2 regions of the Paenibacillus borealis genome follow, and region 2 is predicted to be linked to the other one. Evidence: predicted binding sites of a transcription regulator. Region 2 holds the regulator's gene; the other holds the start of a gene.
What was found. Region 2 encodes LexA, which represses DNA repair genes until DNA is damaged. Its sites were predicted from a motif close to CGAACATATGTTCG; they were not measured.

Region 1 (9,012 bases), 1.4 Mb from region 2:
TGATCTTCATGGGAGTTCCCTCGTCATTGCTCGACCACGATTCTGTAACCAATTTAACTGCCGGCTTCTTGGGAAAGGTCATTTCATCAATGGAATGCACGGAATCAAGTACCTTGTCCCCCTCATCCCCCGAAGGCTTATACTCCCTCAGGAAGGCCTCGACAATCTCTCCAGCATTCTCATACCCTGCCTCCGATCTGGGTAATCGGGTCACTAACTCATACCCTTCAATCATTTCACTTGAGTCCAGTTGGATTCGTTGTCTGAAATTCTGATCCCCCGCTGTCAATTCTTCATCCAGATTAATCATATTATCCGTTCCTTCAACATTAGCCAGGTTCAGCGCCGCAACCGCTTCATCCCGGGTCATAGCAAAAACTGCCCTATGCTCTTCTACTTTGCGGAACAGTACATCATAGGAAGCATCCTTTTGACAAGCAGCCGCCAGCAGCATAAACAAACCAAACATGATTATCATCAAAGATTTTCTGTTCATTCTTCTTCACCTTCTCCGACAAAAAGCATATTTATTATCCTAATTTCATGATTTGTAGAGGTTCACAGCATCCCCAGGAAATTAATATGAGAAGCTTGGATCTTGTTTACTGTCTCCAGAACAAAATCATCTACTTCAGCTTCCTTAATGTATGTAGGTTCATAATCAATGGGGACTTCATTATTGCAGTAGAACTGAATGATATTCTGGATTTGCTTAAAGGTTTGGCCTTCCGGAAAAAACGGCAAGTACTCCGGATATTGCTGGATATACTGAAAATCAGTCCAAAAAACATGCCCGCTGTTTAGCTTCAAATATTTAAAATCCAGCCAGTACCAGTCTCGCTTAACAAGTAGATTGTATTCGGGAGTGCCTATGACCGCTTGATGCACTTGCTCCTGCTGCTTTGTCCTGGTTAGCTTGACCCATTCCACATCGGTAATAAGGTGACAATAATACCCCAGATAATAGGAACCTTCACTCGAAGCAATATCATGATTTTGCAATTCATGCTGCTCAAAGAAATGCTCAGGCTGAATTCCCTGGCCGTCCTTAAAATGTGTAATCCGTTTGGGCGGAGCAATCTTACCTTCCTCATCGGCTAACCCGCAATCCGGGCCAATATTACCAACCACAAAGTCAACCTTGGATACCGGCAGTCCTCTCTTTATTAATTCTTCAGCAATCCTAAATGAGTAACCCATGTGGCCATTATTTACTCCTCCTGTCTATTTCCATAATTTACATTGTAACATAGCTTTTGAAGTTACTAAAAATGAATAATAACACAAGAAAAAACCTTGATATCTCAAGGTTTTCGTTGGATGGAGGATAGGAGGAGTATCGTATGGTTCTCAAGTGGTATTCATTTCAATTTAGCAATCTCTTCCTCCACAAGCTTCACTAACTCCGAAGCCTTCATGTTCAAAGCCTCAGCAAGAGACAGCAAGGAATTGAGGGTAGGCTGGTGAACACCACGTTCCAGCATAGATATGTAAGTTCGGTCAAGGTTACTTTGGAAGGCTAATTTCTCTTGGCTCATCTTTTGTTTCTTTCGAATTGTCCTTAGTACTAGCCCAAATATTTCTTCTGATTTCAAGGTAATACCTCTTTTAGATTCATTATCTAGTTGTCTTAACCATTCTTTCCACGTAGTATACTCTACAAAAAGTCAATTATTTATGTTTTGATTCATTTGAAGAAAAACTCTTACCCACCAAAAACTGCAAACCGAATGTGAAAATCATGAGTAAGTATAAAAAGCACTCTTAAGAGAGAAGAGGAAAAGTAATGAGGAGTCTTATAGAGCAGCTATATTATGGTGGCTTGCATCCAAAGGAGAAAGTTAAATCTAATGACCCGCAATATATTCAGTTAAGCCAGAAAACAATTGAAGCTATTGAATCTTGGAAAGACAGACTCTCTGAGGAGGAATTTAGCGAATTAGAAACGTTATTAGCCTTATATGCCCAAACTCATGACATGGAGTTAGCTTCTATTTTCAAATATGGGTTTCGCCTGGGAGCAGGCATCATGGTAGAGGTCTTAACCGGAGAAGAAGAGCTTGCCAGTAAGTTGAGCAGCTTCCCTGACAAATTCCATAAATAACAGAGTGAATCCTGTGTACATAACAATGTTCCAATACAATTTCCATTTGAATCTAATCCAAGAAAAACAAAAAAACCTTGATTTCTCAAGGTTCTCATTGTAGTGCCGAGGACGGGGGTCGAACCCGTACGGTACTCACGTACCGCAGGATTTTAAGTCCTGTGCGTCTGCCTGTTCCGCCACCCCGGCATGTTATGTGCGTGGTTAACGCGACAAGAAATATAATATCACGTATTATGGGGATACGCAACAAATAATTGCCATTAAATCTTCCTGTATATACAAACAGCCCGATCAGCCGAAACTGATACGGGCCATTTGCACTTCTTAATCCGCTTAGTGGCGTTCCCGCTCACCGCTTCTGCTGCGCATACCCACCAGCCCCAGCAAACCGAGCAGGCCGAGCCAGCCCCAGTTAGAGCCGTTATTATTATCAGTGGTGGTGCTCTGTGCCCGGTAGATGCCGGTTGGTGTAGTGTTGTTCAGCGGGGAGACGGAGCTGTTGTCTCCGGTACGGATTTTATCCTTCATGATTGTTTCAGTTTTATGCATGGTGCCTGTCGTCTGGTTCATCATGGTATTGCCTCGGCCGTTCGTCATCGGTGTGCTCCGGCCATCCATGTTCCCCATGTTGCCCATAGTGCCCATTCGGGTATCCGATGTTGTGCTGTTGGTAACGGGTGCCGTACTGCCCATGCCTGTCGTACCGGCCGCAGCGGATGTGTATCCGGCTCCGAGCAGACTCATGGATAATACTGTGCCGCATGCAAGGCTTGTAATCAGCTTGTTCAAGATGTTATGCCCCCTTGTGGTTGTGGTTTATCACTGATAATTTCCCCACACGGCGCATCATCTATGCAACGAAGATTATTCCTTTACGATGTTCACTGTCTTGCTCACAGGATCATAAGTTACCTTGGCTCCTAGCGCTTCCGCAATAGCACGTACAGGAGCATATGTGGTGACGTTATCCAGCACGCCGGTTGTGAGCTTCTGGCCGTTCAGAGTGATGTTTACTTTAATGTCGGTATTCACTTCCGGGTCACCTCCGTTAATCCGGCTTAATGCGTCCTTCACCTGCTGAACTGTGGGGTGCTTACCGGCCCGGAGCTCAGTGGTGGTAAGTCCGAAGCTCATCTGCAGATGAGAGTAGTCCTTGAAGGAACTCCAGTCCCCGCCCCACTCGAAACCGAGCTTCTTCGCCTCCTGTGCGACCTCCTGCCAATCCGCTACCTTGTCGCCGTCTCCGTCACGCTTCATATCCCAGGAAACGCTTTTGCCATCCGGAAGCAGAAGTGCGAAGTCAATCGCCAGGCCGTAATTGTGATAGCTGCTGCCGCCCCTGGCATTGGTGACAATAGCGCCTTTCTTGGTTCTCCCTTGTGCGTATAGTGCATTCTGTTCGGCAATGGTGCGCATTCCCTGGGTAATGAGAATCGGAATCCCCCTGGCATAACTCCGCCGGATCAGCTCTGTGGCGCCAGCCAGCAGCACCGGATGCAGATTGCCCAGCCACCCTGCTGATTTACTCTTTACTTGATCCAAAGTCAGCATATACTCACCCCCTGGTATAGTAAATGCCCGCTTTTGCCGCGTTGCTTGTACGCTTTCACTTCTGCATATGCCCATTTTCGACCGATCCGCCCTACATACAAATAAGACCCCAGGCAATCCTGAGGCCTTAATATATACGTGTAACCAAGCTTAGCTTAAACAGGCGCCAATAAGGATGAATTGCTGCACAACAGGCTACAATACTACAGAGAACCTGTAATCCTTAAATCCGCATGGAAAGGTGGACACCAATGGATATTCACAGTGACAGTTATAAGGTAGCTTCGCTTAGCGATCAGGAGGATGTTGTCGAAGTGATCCGCGAGGCCGAGTCGGCCATCGCCCGGATGACCGGGAATCCCGGAGTGACGCTGATTGCTTATGAAAAGACGGAAACCTCTGGGAGAAATTAACTGTTCCGCATGCTCCGGTCAGCATAGCCTGCTCACTCAGACGATGTAGGCCTCCACAATATCATCCACGTTCAGCCACTTCCATTCCTCCGCCCACTGCAGCTTGATTTCGCGCGAGTGGGTGTGAATGGAGGTCACAAATCCGCTAAGCAGCTTGTGCTCAAGAGGGTCAAACAACACTATCGTTACCCGCACATGGCTCCGCAGTGACAAGGCCAGCGTATGCTCAATCTCCTCCAGCTTGTGTTCATCCAGAACCGGCTTGACGCTCTGCCAGGTCTCCCGTTCACCTCTACTGATTACGCTCATCTGCTCCGGCAGTACTGTCCGGTTGCTGCTGTCCCACAGGTTATTGCCCTCCAGCTTCTTGCCCATTGCCGCTCCCCCAATCTATGGTCTGTATACAATACCGTAATCCGTTGTCCGTCCATGTACCGAACGTATGTTTGTATTATATCCGTGATCCGGCTTTTTAAGCAAGCAGAAATATATGTAAGACCACATCCTGGGAAGAACAACGCCGGACTCCGCCTCCACAGCAAAATAACCCCACAGCAGTGGGGCTAGCTTTGATTAAGTACTTATGATTACTTCAGTTTACTATGCGGGGATGAACACTTTAATTGGCTGTATTTCCTGCCGTGCTCTCTGTCGTCGCAGCACCCGTATCTGTCTTTGTAGCGGCATCCGCCTCTGACGGGTTCACAATTAAGCCCTCCGTACTTTCCTCAGGATCGATCAGTCCTGCGGCCACTCTGGCTTCATTCAGCTTGGAGATGCCGTACAGCATCGCTACATCCGCCTGCTGGTTCATGGCATTGAATTCCTCGGCAGTCACATCGGGGGAAACCGCACTTTTGGAGGCTTGCTCTTTAATCGAATAGGCACTTTCAAAAGCAATGATAGAATCCCTGAGCAGCGTCTGGATGGTTTCCGGCAGGCTCTTGGAAATCTTCACATCACTCACCTGATCGGCAATATCCGAGGCTGTATCCTGGAACTCGTCCACGGCCTTCTGCAGCTCCTTATCGGTCGCGTCTCCGGTTGAATAAGAAGTTAAGGTGGTGTTAAAGTTCTCCAGTGAGGATTTGCCCATTTCATCGAATTTTGACATTTCATTATAGAAGCTCTGAACTGTATCCTGCACTACTTCCTGCGAAGCAGGTTCTGCGCTGTTATTGCTGCAGGCACTTAGTACTACAACGATCATAAGTAATCCTGCAAAAAAGAATCGTCTCATATTTTATATCCCTCCACTTAACAGAATAATATCGAATTTTGTTAAGTGCAAATGAAATTAATGTAAAATGATATATGATGAAACATTTTTCCGCGATAAAGCGTATTCACAGAAAGAAACACAAGAAGAACCCGGTGGTGACCGGGAATTCTTGTTATACTATAATCAAATTATCCGTTATAAGAGAGGAAGATATCTTATGCCTTATTGCACAGCCTGTGGTGCAGAATACAAGCAAGGTGCCAAATTCTGCGGAGAATGCGGAGCAGGAACAGAGGATCACACTCCGGCAGCAGCACGCCGTCCGGCGGCAGGCCGGGTCTCCGGAACAAGCCCGGAAACCGAGCTGTGGCAGGGCAAGCCTGCCGGTATATCCGACCGGCTCAAAGGGCTTATAGGACTTAATACAACCAGATACACCATTACGAGCCAGCGGATTATGGTGAAAAGCGGACTGATCGGCAAGGATGTCGAAGAAATCGAGCTGCTGCGGGTCAATGATTTTTCCGTCACACAGTCAATTCCTGACCGTATTCTAGGCATTGGAACTCTTACCATACTCTCAGATGATGCCTCGTCGCCGCAGCTTCCATTCCGTAAGATACGCAAGGTCCAGACAGTTAAAGACGTGCTGCGCCAAGCCGTCCGCAACGAAAAAGTCGCCAACAACATCAGCTACCGCGAACAAATCTGACTTTAGTCCTCCCCTGTTAAGGAAGATACAGCGCCCCTGCCGGAATTACGCTTTTGACCTGGCTGGGGCTCTCCCACATCAGCACGGCCCGCGCATCCCCCTGGTTCTCGTAATACTCCACCTTCAGCCCATGCAGCTTACCCGCAATTAGATTCACACTGCCTTGCCGCTCCTGCCCGCTCTGCTTCATCCAGCTGTCAATAATCAGCTTGCCGTCAATCCATACCCGGATGCCATCATCCGAAGAAGTATAGATGCTGTAAGTCTCACTGTACACCGCACTAAGCCTGCCGCTCCAGCGTACCGAGAACATATCTGCACCAATAGCCGGATCAGGGGCTGCCTGTCTCCAGATGAAGTTGATGCTGGCATCCGTCCGGGTGAGGGCGGGCGTACCGCTGAGCGTAATGTTATTATAGTACTGGCCATACAGGCCCGGCTTAGGAATGCCGCCCGATGATGAATCCATTGCTGCCGCCTTCGCTGCATATTCATCTCTGGTGAACACGAAATTATCCTTCATAAAAGCCTTGATCACCGCATCACTGTTCTTCTCATACAGCAGCTTGCCCCAGGTCATCTGGTAGCTCCATTTGTTCTGGGAACCAGCCAGCAAGGCGACCGGAGGAAGCTCTCCGTTCTCTCCAATGGCGATTAGCTTGCCGCGGCCCAGATCCCAGAGACTGTCATGATGGCTCCCCTTGAAATCAGCGTCATAGATATCCAGCGCCAGCACGTCCACTCTCCCGCTGCCCGGGTAATACTTCGCAGGTTCATCGCACCACTGGTTCTTCGCATTCGGACTCCATACCCAGAGCAGATTATGCAGCTTGTGATACACGGTATACCGCTCGAACATAATCTCCCAAAGCACACTGAAGGAAGATTTCTGCCCCCACCAGAACCAGCCGCCGTTCATCTCATGGTAAGGTCTCCAGAGCACAGGTACACCGGCATCATTCAGCTTTTTGAGGTACACGGCTACTTTGTCCAGCTCCGTAATTAATGCTGTATATTGAGTAGTTCCGGGAGTAATATATTTGCTGAAATCAGCTTCACTGAGACTCATCGAGACATTCGCCCAGGCCGGAGCAGTCCCCGGCAGATTGGCATGATAGCTCATCGTCACGATTCCCCCGGCCTGATGCCAGCGGATAGCGCTGTCTGTGACGGCCTGCCGCTGGCTGCTGATCTGCTGCACAGTCTGGTTGCTGATGGGGCCCATTTCATAGCCGTGAAGTCCGGCATAACTTCCGCCGGTATTCTTCAGCTTCACGCTGAATTCATCCGGGCTCTCCAGATAATCATGCTGTCCGCTAATCATGCCCTGCCCCTGCAGCCAATATAAAGTTCTCAGCAATTTGCTTGCCGGAAGGCCCAGCTCCGCATCCGCGGGGGCCATCTGCACACTGCGGAATGCCGACTGCCACTGTACATCGCCCACCAGCCGTGACGCGGAATCCAGCAGATCCCTGAGTATGCGCTGCTCCACTTCTTCCACCATCCTTCTCCATCTGTTTGTACATAATATGGCGAATTATGTAACATCAGAACGGCGAATGGACAGGAATTCGGTCTGTTACAATGCGGCTGTCATACGCTATACTATTGTGAGCGCAGGCTTCCTGCGCCCACAATACTTAAGCGTATACTTCCGAAGCGGGTTTTGCCGGAGCTTATCACTGGAAGCAATGCTAACAAAACTTTTAAGGAGCAGATATGAAAGCCAAAAAATTTATCACCAGTCTCATTATCGTTGTTCTGCTCAGCCTGGCTGCTTACTACTTCGGGGAGAATGGTCAGCTCCCGTCTCAGACGCCGTCTTCCGGCAATTCGGAGGTTGTCCGGCTGGAATTTCCGTCTGACCGTTATCCGGAGACCGCCAGACATATTCAGGAAGCGATTGAGAACGGGGAGTCCCCCATCTGCACGATTGACCGGAATGAAGCCGAAGCGAACCGTAAGGAATCCCTGAAAGGCGTACCTACCAAAAAAGGTTATGACCGCGACGAATGGCCGATGGCGATGTGTGCAGAAGGCGGAGCCGGAGCCGATATTGAATACATAACCCCCAGTGATAACCGCGGGGCAGGAAGCTGGGTCGGCAATCAGCTGGAGGACTTCGCAGACGGTACCCGCGTAGAGTTCATGTTCAAATAGACAAATTAGCCGCTCTCCTCTCCGTCATATAAGGACATTTGCATAACTGTTATGCGAACGACAGTTCTTTATGCAATTTCACCCGGATAAAGCGTAAAATAGGGTGGGATATTATTCCAAAGACGGAGAGCCGGGAGTGTTCTATATCTGTTATCGGGGAAAAAGGCTGTACGGCCCTATGTCCGAGGCCGAAGCCTTACAGGAATGGTTTGCACTTGCAGGTACAGTCAGGGAGTTGTATATCATTGAAACGGATGAGCTTACAGGCAGAATCAAACGCCAGATCGGTCCGGCAGCACGCAAAAAAAAGAAATAGCCCCATCCGGCCTCAGGCCAGACAGGGCAGCACTTGTTCAATGTCGTTTTAGAACAAACAGGCTTTAGTGATAATAACCAGCAGAATGAACAGAACCAGAATCGCACCAGTCGAAGTCCAAGGGCTTACTACCGGAACAATCGGAGGACCCTGATTAACTCCACCGACGTTATTTCCACAACCGCAACCATACTCTGCACCCATAATTTAATTCCTCCTCTTGAATATTGAATACAGCACAGAATATGTGGAAATTTAACCAGTGGCATGGGCCAATCGGCAAAGAAATGCCGTTCACCTAACGGACAAGCTATCATCAGTCGATATAATAGGTGGAGGCGCTGCTTCAAAAAACTTTGAGGAGGTAGTACCAAATGGATATTGCTGCGTTATCGGTTGTCATGAACCAGTCCTCATTATTGCAGGCTGCGGGATTGCAGGTTATGAGTATTGCCAAAGATCAGGCACAGACGGATGCCCAGAATATGGTCCAGATGCTGAGCCAAAGCGTACACCCCACCTTGGGAAAAA
Region 2 (9,012 bases):
CATTCATAGAGAAATACCGAGTTGAGCACTTCACGGCCTGCTTCCGGTAGTCCAAACGACACATTGCTTATGCCCAGAATCGTATGAACGGAAGGCAGAGCTTCCTTGATCAGACGGATACCGTCAATCGTCTCTTTAGCAGAACCGATATACTGCTCGTCGCCTGTTCCGACAGGGAATACAAGGGTATCAAAGATCAGATCTTCAGCGGCCAGCCCGTATTTGTTCACCAGCAGATCGTAAGAGCGTCTGGCAACCTCCAGCTTGTCCTTAGCCAGAATCGCCTGTCCGGTTTCATCAATTGTGCCCACGACGATGGCAGCACCGTATTTATGAATCAGCGGAGTTACGAGCTCGAATTTCTCTTCACCATCTTCAAGGTTAATGGAGTTAATAATCGCCTTCCCTTGGCAATATTGCAGGGCCAGATCAATTACCTTCGGATCGGTGGTATCGATCATCAGCGGGACTTTGACTTTCTTCACTACCAGTTCCAGGAACCGTTTGATATCCTCCGTCTCATCACGGTCAGGGTCCTGTACGCAGACGTCAATGACCTGCGCTCCGCTCTTCACCTGGGCGCGGGCAATCTCTGAAGCTTCCTCGTACTTACCTTCGACGATCAGCCGCTTGAACTTCCGCGATCCCAGCACGTTGGTCCGTTCACCGACCATATAGGGACGGTTGTCACTCTCAATGTACACTGGCTCAATGCCGGAGAGTGCCGGCGGATGATTGCCCTCAAGCCCGCGCGGCGGATAGGCCGACAGAGCTTCAGCCATCGCCCGGATATGATCCGGGGTAGTGCCGCAGCAGCCGCCGGCAATGTTCAGCCAGCCCTTCTCGGCGAAGCCGGCCAGCTTACGGGCAAGTGAATCTGGAGATTCATGGTAGTTGCCGTTCTCGTCCGGAAGCCCGGCATTCGGATAGCAGCTTACCGCTGCTGAAGAAATGGCCGACAGCGAACGGATATGATCGCGCATGAATTCGGGTCCGGTCGCACAGTTTAATCCGACGGAGATCGGCTTAAGATGCTCCAGCGAAATGTAGAAGGCCTCGATGTTCTGTCCCGCAAGCGTAGTCCCCATCGGTTCGATGGTACCTGAGATCATCACCGGCAGTGTAATTCCGCTTTTCTCGAAGGCGTTGTGGATGCCTATGCTTCCGGCCTTCACATTCAGCGTATCCTGGGAAGTCTCCAGCAGCAGGGCATCTACCTTGCCGTCAATCAACGCGACCGCCTGCTCCTCATAGCTGTCCACAAGCTCCTGGAACGTGACTCCCCCGGTTACAGAGAGCGTCTTCGTGGTCGGCCCCATTGCCCCTACAACGTACCTAGGGCGATCAGGTGTATCATATTTATCTGCGGCGTTACGCGCAAGTCTGGCAGCCTCCAGGTTAATCTCCCGGGCCCGCTGCGGGATATCATATTCTGCAAGCACCACAGAGGTGGCGCCGAATGTATTGGTCTCAATCAGATCCGCGCCGGCTTCCAGGTATTTCTCATGAATATCCTGAATCACCTCCGGCCGGGTAAGCACCAGCATTTCATTACAGCCATCCAGCTCATCCCCGCCGAAATCATCTCCGGTAAGCGGCACCTGTTGAATCATCGTGCCCATGGCTCCGTCTAGTATCAGTATGCGTTGCTGCAAGCTTTCAGCAAGTGTGAATTTGGCCACTTTCAATCCCCCCAGTAAAACATTAGAGTAAGTTTAGCAGAATAAAGGGAATTCGGAAAGCCTTCCTTTCCACCCTGCATTATTAGTATTGATTGTTTAGCTACGGCTCATCAACTCACTATGGCTGCACCGTGAGTTCTTTAGACGGCATGGAGTGCTGCGTCCGGGCAGTAACATGGGAAGTGACCGTATAGCTGCCGGCTTGCTCAAATGTACGTTCACTTACATAAGCTCCCTCTCCGTCACTGGCCCCTTGCAGCTGAGTGCTCTTGCCGGGCTCTGCATTATCTGCAATTTCGAAAATTACTTCTTTGGCATCCTCTACAACTTCGCCGTCCTGACTAACGACAGCTTTAAAAGTAACCTTGTCGTTAACCGATATTTCTTCCGGGCTCCAGCTTAACTCCACCTTGATTGGTACCATTGAGGAATCAGCAGCTGCATGCATATGCATATCCTCTTCATTATTCCCTGAACAGCCGGCAAGCGTTATACCCATAACCATGCAAATGAGACCTCTGCGCAATCTTGGCTTAATCATCTGGAGCCCTCCCGGTTCTTCGATAGATTCATCTTAACGCTGACAACGAAAGTCAGATCGCTTTCTTTCTTATTATACACATTTTATTCAACTTGTCGGAAATAAGCTTCGTTAACCGCCCTATTTCATGAGAATAGTCATATACATGAACTACATTCGTCCCTATCAATGTGGATATATCAAAAAAGCCAATACCCTGCGAGAGGATACCGGCTTCATCTAATTCCGTTATAGGGAGTGCACCAATGGCAGAAGCTCCGAAAGATGGCTGATCTGATGATCCGGAGTAATGTCCGGGTCAGAGGTCTTGCCAGTCCGGTTGATCCAGACCGTCGTTAGACCCGCAGTCAGTCCTCCGAGAATATCAGTTGTAAGCTTATCTCCGACCATGATCCCCTGCTCAGGCGCAATATCCAGCAGTCCGAGCGCATGCTCGAAGATAGTCTTGTCCGGTTTCCCTTTGCCGAAGCTTCCGGAAATGACAATATGGTCAAAATACGGAATAAGCTCAGGTACACCATCAAGCTTCTCCTGCTGGAGTGCCGGACAGCCATTCGTCAGAAGCAGCAGCTTCACCTTGCCGCGCAGCTCATCCAGCACCTGAAGCGTCTCTTCGTATATATAGGGACGGCTGCGGCGCTCAGCGGCGAATTTGTCAGCAAGGCGTGCCGCCAGCGCTTCGTCTTCCACTCCTAGGGAAGCCAGCCCGCGGCGCCAGGATTCGATGCGGTAGGCCGGAGCCAGTTGCTCCAGCTGCCGGAATTCCGGCTGTTCTCCAGCAGTAAAATTGGCCCATAGTGCCTCAAATGGATTGATCCCGATCAGCTTCGTGAACGGAAATGTCTCGTAAGACTCATACAGCGCACGTGCTTCTCTGCGCACCGCCTGCTCAAGCTCTTGCGGATCAACGGAATCCCCTGCAGCCTCAGAGGCGTAGCGGAATGCTTCTTCCACACTTCGATCATCCCATAGCAGTGTATCGTCAAGGTCAAATAGTACGGCGGTAATCGGCATTTCGTTCTCCCACTCCCTATGCTGGTCTATCTTACTATTCGTGCACTACTTCAATGTTGTTGTTCTTGCCGAATTGCTCCAGGCGTTCAGCCATAGCAGCAGTGTCATAACGGTTAATCAGCTTGGAGAAAATCCACTGCTTGCGCTTGCCTTTATACTTAATGGTGACCACGCTGCGCGACAAGGTAATCTTCTCGATTTCCGCCGCAGGCAGAAAGCGTTCACGGTTGTATTTAATAGTAGACAGGCGGGCACGCTCAACCTTAAGGAACGGACGGCGGAAGAATAACAGCGCGGCAAGCAGGAAGTACAGTACAACCCCCAGCCAGTTGGCCAGAATCCCGCTTCCTTTAGCATCATCAATGGAACCGACTACCCAGAACATAATACCAAGCAGTAATAACACTACTGGGAATACAATATTCCGGCCTTTAAAAATATCGACGCTCTTTGCAGCAGCTTTGGAGCTTGCCCCGTAAATCGTCTCTTTCCCCTGCTTCTTTCTTTGCTGATTAACTTGCTTGGTGTTGCGTTGAACCATTCTTTCCCAAGAACGGGCCATGTTAGTTCCCCCTAGTCATCCTGTATTATCTATGAAAAGGCTGCAGACTAAGCTTTACGTCCGTTGTTGCCTTCTTCATGCTCCGGATTATCCACAATTTCAATGGTATCAAGCTGGGCCCGGAAGTTGCTGCGGATGTTGCCCAGATAAATCTCGCGAAGCTTGGCACGTTCTGCCAATTCTTCCTCATTCAGGCCGCCGTTCTTATGTTTGCGTGCCAAATCATTGATGCGTGCGACCAATTCGTCAATATTCAATACTTTCCCCTCCCCTATAAATTCATTCTAACTTTGCCATGAGAAAAAGAGCTTGTCAAGGTCTACCCCCTGAAAGCTCTCCGAGTCGAACACCACTATGCTTCTTTCACTTAATATACCGGCACGGACAGTATATCTCCGGACTTAATTCCACTGTCCTTCAGACCATTTGCCTTCTTAATTCCTTCTATATATACAGCAGTCTTCATATCATCCGGTTTATTCTTCAGCGCAATGCTCCACAAGGTGTCTCCGTGTTCAACCACGATCCGCTTCTCCGGCTTCATTAAAGAGACAGAACCGGCGAACACATTCCCCACTATTGTAAATCCGGAAATCATAAGCAACAGAACCAGAGTAATCTTAATGAAGCTGATCTGGCGGAATAAGGTTGTGAGTGCAGACAGCAGATGAAGAGTCTTATCTTTGAACTTTCTCATTAGAATATGGGGTAATGGATTACCGGGAGCGGACACCTTGACATCCTCGTTGTAGATACTGTTGTATGTGCTGTATTTTAACATTAATATCGACCTCCAAACACTTGTTCTTACTTTCGAAAATAATATAACACGAACATGTGTTTTGATCAATAGTTTTTTCGAACAACTGTTCCCTTAATTATCTGGCCTGCAATTTCCTCATTTTAGAACTTATGTTTGTACGAACGGCAGTTCTATGTTATAATTTTCCCAAACATAGTATATGGGGTTGATTCCGATGTCAAAGATTTCGAGTCGCCAGCTGGCGATCCTGGAATTTATACGTAACGAAGTCCGCAGCAAGGGTTATCCTCCGTCTGTTCGGGAAATCGGCGAAGCTGTTGGCCTGGCCTCCAGTTCTACAGTGCACGGTCATCTGGACCGGCTTGAGAAGAAGGGCCTGATCCGGCGCGATCCTACGAAACCGCGTGCGATTGAATTGCTCGGTCAGGAAGATTCAGAGAATGTACATCAATTCGTCCAGACGGTTACCCGTATCCCTGTAATTGGTAAGGTTACTGCTGGTGTTCCCATTACTGCTACAGAGAATATCGAGGATTACTTCCCGCTACCTACTCATTACGTAGGGGATAACAAGGTATTCATGCTTTCTGTACTCGGCGACAGCATGGTTGATGCCGGTATCATGAATGGCGATTACGTCATCGTCCGTCAACAGCAAACTGCCGACAATGGTGACATCGTTGTTGCGATGACCGAAGAAGATGAAGCAACCGTTAAGACCTTTTACAAAGAACGTGATCATATCAGGCTGCAACCGGAGAACCCGGCTTATGAGCCTCTCCGCCTTAACCGCGTTACTATTTTGGGCAGAGTCATCGGATTATTCCGCGATATCCATTAATCCTTTCTCCTTCATAATTAGGCTGCTCCGCATGAAGCGAAGCAGCCTTTTTCCTGGTTTTATCCTGTTGAAAATGCGAAAAATGCCAAAAAACCAACATGCAAACATTCGTTCCCGTGTTGGTTTTTCGGCATTTTTTCTCCCGAACCGCTTCAGCCATCCGCACATATCCTGATTACAAAGGAGTGCTGATCCCCATGCCCAATTATCGAATTATTGTCGACCTCTCACAGCGTATGCTTTACCTGCTCGATAATGACACCGTAACCAGAGGATTCCCTGTCGGCATCGGCAGGATGCTGACCGTTTCGCCCATAGGAGAATATACGATCATTAATAAGCAGCCCAACCCGGGTGGACCGTTCGGAGCTTTCTGGATGGGTCTGTCCAAGCCGCATTACGGGATTCACGGAACCAATGACCCTTCCTCTATTGGCCACATGGTCTCCCACGGCTGTATCCGCATGTATAACCAGGACGTGGTCGCTTTGGCTGCAATTCTCCCCATTGGTACCCGTGTGACCATTAGGGAGTAGCCGCCCTAGTGTACACCCGCCGGTTCCGCAAAACATGCTGCGCCTGCCTGTATGTCCACGCGGAACAGAAGAACCCCTTTGGCCAAAATTCGCCAAAGGAGTTCTTCTGGATAACCTATTAAACAGTTTGTTCGTAGCCAAGCTCTTCCAGAATACTTTCAGCCAGACTCCACTGCTCCGAAAATGAGTCTTTGCTTTTTTTGGCATAGACTACTGCGCTCTTGGTTACTTTCTCGATTAGCCTGCGTCCCTGCTCTTTGGTGATGGAGACTTCCATCCCGGAGCGTCCCACCACCTCAGACAGACAAAAGAATGCAATCCGCATGGCGTAATTGTCCCTGCTGAGGAAATAGAACAGATGGGGAACGTTTTTCAGCAGCCGGTCAACCCAATTCGTAATCTCCCGTACCTGATAGACCTCCCTGCGATCCTGCTCATAGCCATTGAAAATGATTGTAATTTTGCCCTGCAGCTTCTTTTTCTCATATTTCTTGAACTCACGCAGATAGTTCTCCAGCCGTCCCTTCTCCACATCTTCTCTGGAGACATTCAGCACGGTCGTACCGGCTGCCTCCAAGTCAGGTGTCCCTGCCGCGATCTCAGCTTCTCCATCAATCAGCGGTTCATTATAGTGTAATTCCGGTAATCCCAGACGCTGGCGTAATTGATCGTCCATTCTTCTCACCTTCCTAATCAAGCTCTTATGCAGCTTGTTCATCATGTTATCCTGATATGTATTTCCGTAATCGCATACATTACATCATTTAATTATACTCCGCCCCTTTCACAGTCTCAATCACAAGCAAAAAGACATCCCGGAAGGATGTCTTTGACTGGATACATATCCTCTGACTGACTACAACACGCTGCGTAACAACCGGATAGCAATAGTGTTTAAACGAATCGCTTCACGGATAGATGCTCTGGCAGCCAGCAGTTCTCTTCTGGCACGCGTGCCGCTTGGAATTCTGCGCAGATTCTCATTGATTTCTTCAAGTCTCTCCAGCAGAATTGCTCTTTGTGTGAGCAGGGCATTAATGGCTCTGCGGATTCTGTTTCGTTCTCTTTGCGTCATCATTACACCTCTTTTACGTTTTATAGTATAAGAAATGCAAGGATTTGCTTCGGAGACTGTGTGATTTGGCAGTAATATTATAACTAGCTTTCTTTGACCTTGATGGAGATAATATTTACAGGATTAATAAACTTGCCTCCCGCCGGAATCCAGCCAGTTAAGCCACCGGATGTCAGATAGGTTCTAGCTTCTGCCGCCGATTCAAACACAGATTCCAGTTCTTCAATTTGCCCATTCACATACTGAAGCTCAAAAATAACTTTACTCACTGCGACCACCTCCTCAACTACTAATTCGTTACCCGGAAGCGTTTACCTGCTTTTACTTCTTGGGCAGACGTACCCGGAACTCAAATTCGTCACGTCTGTAGGTCATTCCGGCCAGCAATACATACTCCGGTGTCCATTTCTGTACAGGTCCGGCGTAATCAGCAATCACATGCGGCTTACCCTCAACCAACTGAACAACATAGACCTTCACCTGGGCAAGCGCAGCCGCGAATATATCAGCATCACTTGAAAGAACTTTATACGCAGTATTCAACATCTTTCCTCCTTAGTGCACACGCAAGAATGATAAGGATTCATGGAGCATACAAATCAATTCAATTATACCGGGTTCTGGAACAATATGTAATCCCTATTTAGAGCTTAGAGCTTGATGAAAACGATTTTAAACAGCCCGAGGTATTTGCGCTTTGCCTTAACATCACCGATAAATGTCTTGCCGTCTTGAATATCAGGTATGCTGAATGTAGAGAACAGAATGTAATTTTTTCTAATAGTAAATGACTCCACCAGCGGTTGTGCCACCAGATCAGTAATTCCACTGGCAAGCTCTATACCCAGCGTTCCCTCCAGATTGTTCACAGCATATTCCCCAAAGTCCTCTTTGCCCGGATTCAGAACTGCTAGCAAGACCAGTATTACTATTAGTACAAAAGACAGTTTTGCTGCTGTTTTCTTGCGGACTCTGCGTTCAGGCTGCGGTGTATCATATCGCGGGTTCATCCCTATTCCCTCCAGCTATAATATTTCTTGAATCGTGAATACTAACGGACTCACAATAAACCGGCAGAGCATAACAAATACATCAATCGGACTGCTTATCCCCACATCCATTCCGCTCCATTCCGGACTACCTGTTACCGGCGAATCCAGCCCATATTGCTCTATAATCCGTTCTTTGGTTTCGGTAGACATAACAGTCCCTTCTGTAGCTCCAGCCTGCGAACAAATCAGCGTGAAGAACAGCATAATCGCAATTATGGATACATATTTATTTCTCATTTCATACTCCTATGTATCTTATTTATTAAAAAGGAAATACCGGCACCGCAACGACCAGGATCACCACTCAGTAGCTGCCGCTACACTCACTTACCTGTTCTTATCCTTCAGATAATAGTATCCGCCATTAAGATTAACGTCCCGCTCACCGTTACCATTAACCATGTGTGACTAGCTTGCTCCGCAGCGTATATTCCTTAACGAGTAAAGCCACGCCCAGAATAACCGTTATAACAGCAAATACAATCCCAAGCCCTCTTAATACGCTTTTCACTTTAACCCTCCCTATTCTTACTGTAAGTCCAACCAAGCACCTGCAGAAGGTCCAAGTAACGTCTATTAGATACAGTATATAGGATATGGTACATTATGTAAAAGATATGACCAGCCGACACTATCATACCTGCACAAAAATATCAAGACATAACTGAAGTTGATTTCATGCGTACAGGTGTTTAACCGAATTAAGATTTTGTGAAAAATATATGTATTTCGCAATAAATAGATTGATATTTTCTCTCATTTATTTATAATAATTACCAGATATATGAAGGGAGACATCACGAGTTTGACCACAAGAGATACGCTTCCCCTCATGTCTTACATTGATATTGACCGCAGATTATACTCACGACCTATTCACACTTTAAGACAGAGATCGACCAGAAACCCTAAAAGCATTTCCCGTATTCTTAATTCGTTATATGAG

Region 1: the regulator LexA is predicted to act here: its motif matches at 4,507-4,520, upstream of PBOR_RS25870 (YolD-like family protein).

Annotation. Positions count from the first base shown of each region.
Region 1 covers NZ_CP009285.1:6,093,055-6,102,066, forward strand. Annotated here, with positions in the region: gene PBOR_RS25835 (hypothetical protein) at 1-496, opposite strand, end outside; gene PBOR_RS25840 (hypothetical protein) at 559-1,200, opposite strand; gene PBOR_RS25845 (helix-turn-helix domain-containing protein) at 1,362-1,595, opposite strand; gene PBOR_RS25850 (DUF6809 family protein) at 1,787-2,104, shown strand; tRNA gene PBOR_RS25855 (tRNA-Leu) at 2,208-2,293, opposite strand; gene PBOR_RS38190 (WGxxGxxG family protein) at 2,441-2,896, opposite strand; gene PBOR_RS25865 (M15 family metallopeptidase) at 2,972-3,658, opposite strand; gene PBOR_RS37490 (hypothetical protein) at 3,910-4,071, shown strand; gene PBOR_RS25870 (YolD-like family protein) at 4,108-4,446, opposite strand; gene PBOR_RS25875 (hypothetical protein) at 4,691-5,311, opposite strand; gene PBOR_RS25880 (zinc ribbon domain-containing protein) at 5,511-6,005, shown strand; gene PBOR_RS25885 (glycosyl hydrolase) at 6,022-7,497, opposite strand; gene PBOR_RS25890 (NucA/NucB deoxyribonuclease domain-containing protein) at 7,725-8,165, shown strand; gene PBOR_RS25895 (hypothetical protein) at 8,344-8,481, shown strand; gene PBOR_RS37145 (hypothetical protein) at 8,530-8,685, opposite strand; gene PBOR_RS36450 (YjfB family protein) at 8,856-9,012, shown strand, end outside.
Region 2 covers NZ_CP009285.1:4,673,696-4,682,707, forward strand. Annotated here, with positions in the region: gene metH (methionine synthase) at 1-1,622, opposite strand, end outside; gene PBOR_RS19505 (FixH family protein) at 1,801-2,223, opposite strand; gene PBOR_RS19510 (HAD family hydrolase) at 2,452-3,237, opposite strand; gene PBOR_RS19515 (hypothetical protein) at 3,272-3,799, opposite strand; gene PBOR_RS19520 (DUF896 domain-containing protein) at 3,847-4,056, opposite strand; gene PBOR_RS19525 (LysM peptidoglycan-binding domain-containing protein) at 4,167-4,496, opposite strand; gene lexA (transcriptional repressor LexA) at 4,777-5,403, shown strand; gene PBOR_RS19535 (L,D-transpeptidase) at 5,601-5,939, shown strand; gene PBOR_RS19540 (hypothetical protein) at 6,058-6,615, opposite strand; gene PBOR_RS19545 (hypothetical protein) at 6,796-7,017, opposite strand; gene PBOR_RS19550 (hypothetical protein) at 7,098-7,283, opposite strand; gene PBOR_RS19555 (hypothetical protein) at 7,336-7,560, opposite strand; gene PBOR_RS19560 (hypothetical protein) at 7,665-8,024, opposite strand; gene PBOR_RS19565 (hypothetical protein) at 8,040-8,303, opposite strand; gene PBOR_RS38610 (DNA-directed RNA polymerase subunit alpha C-terminal domain-containing protein) at 8,899-9,012, shown strand, end outside.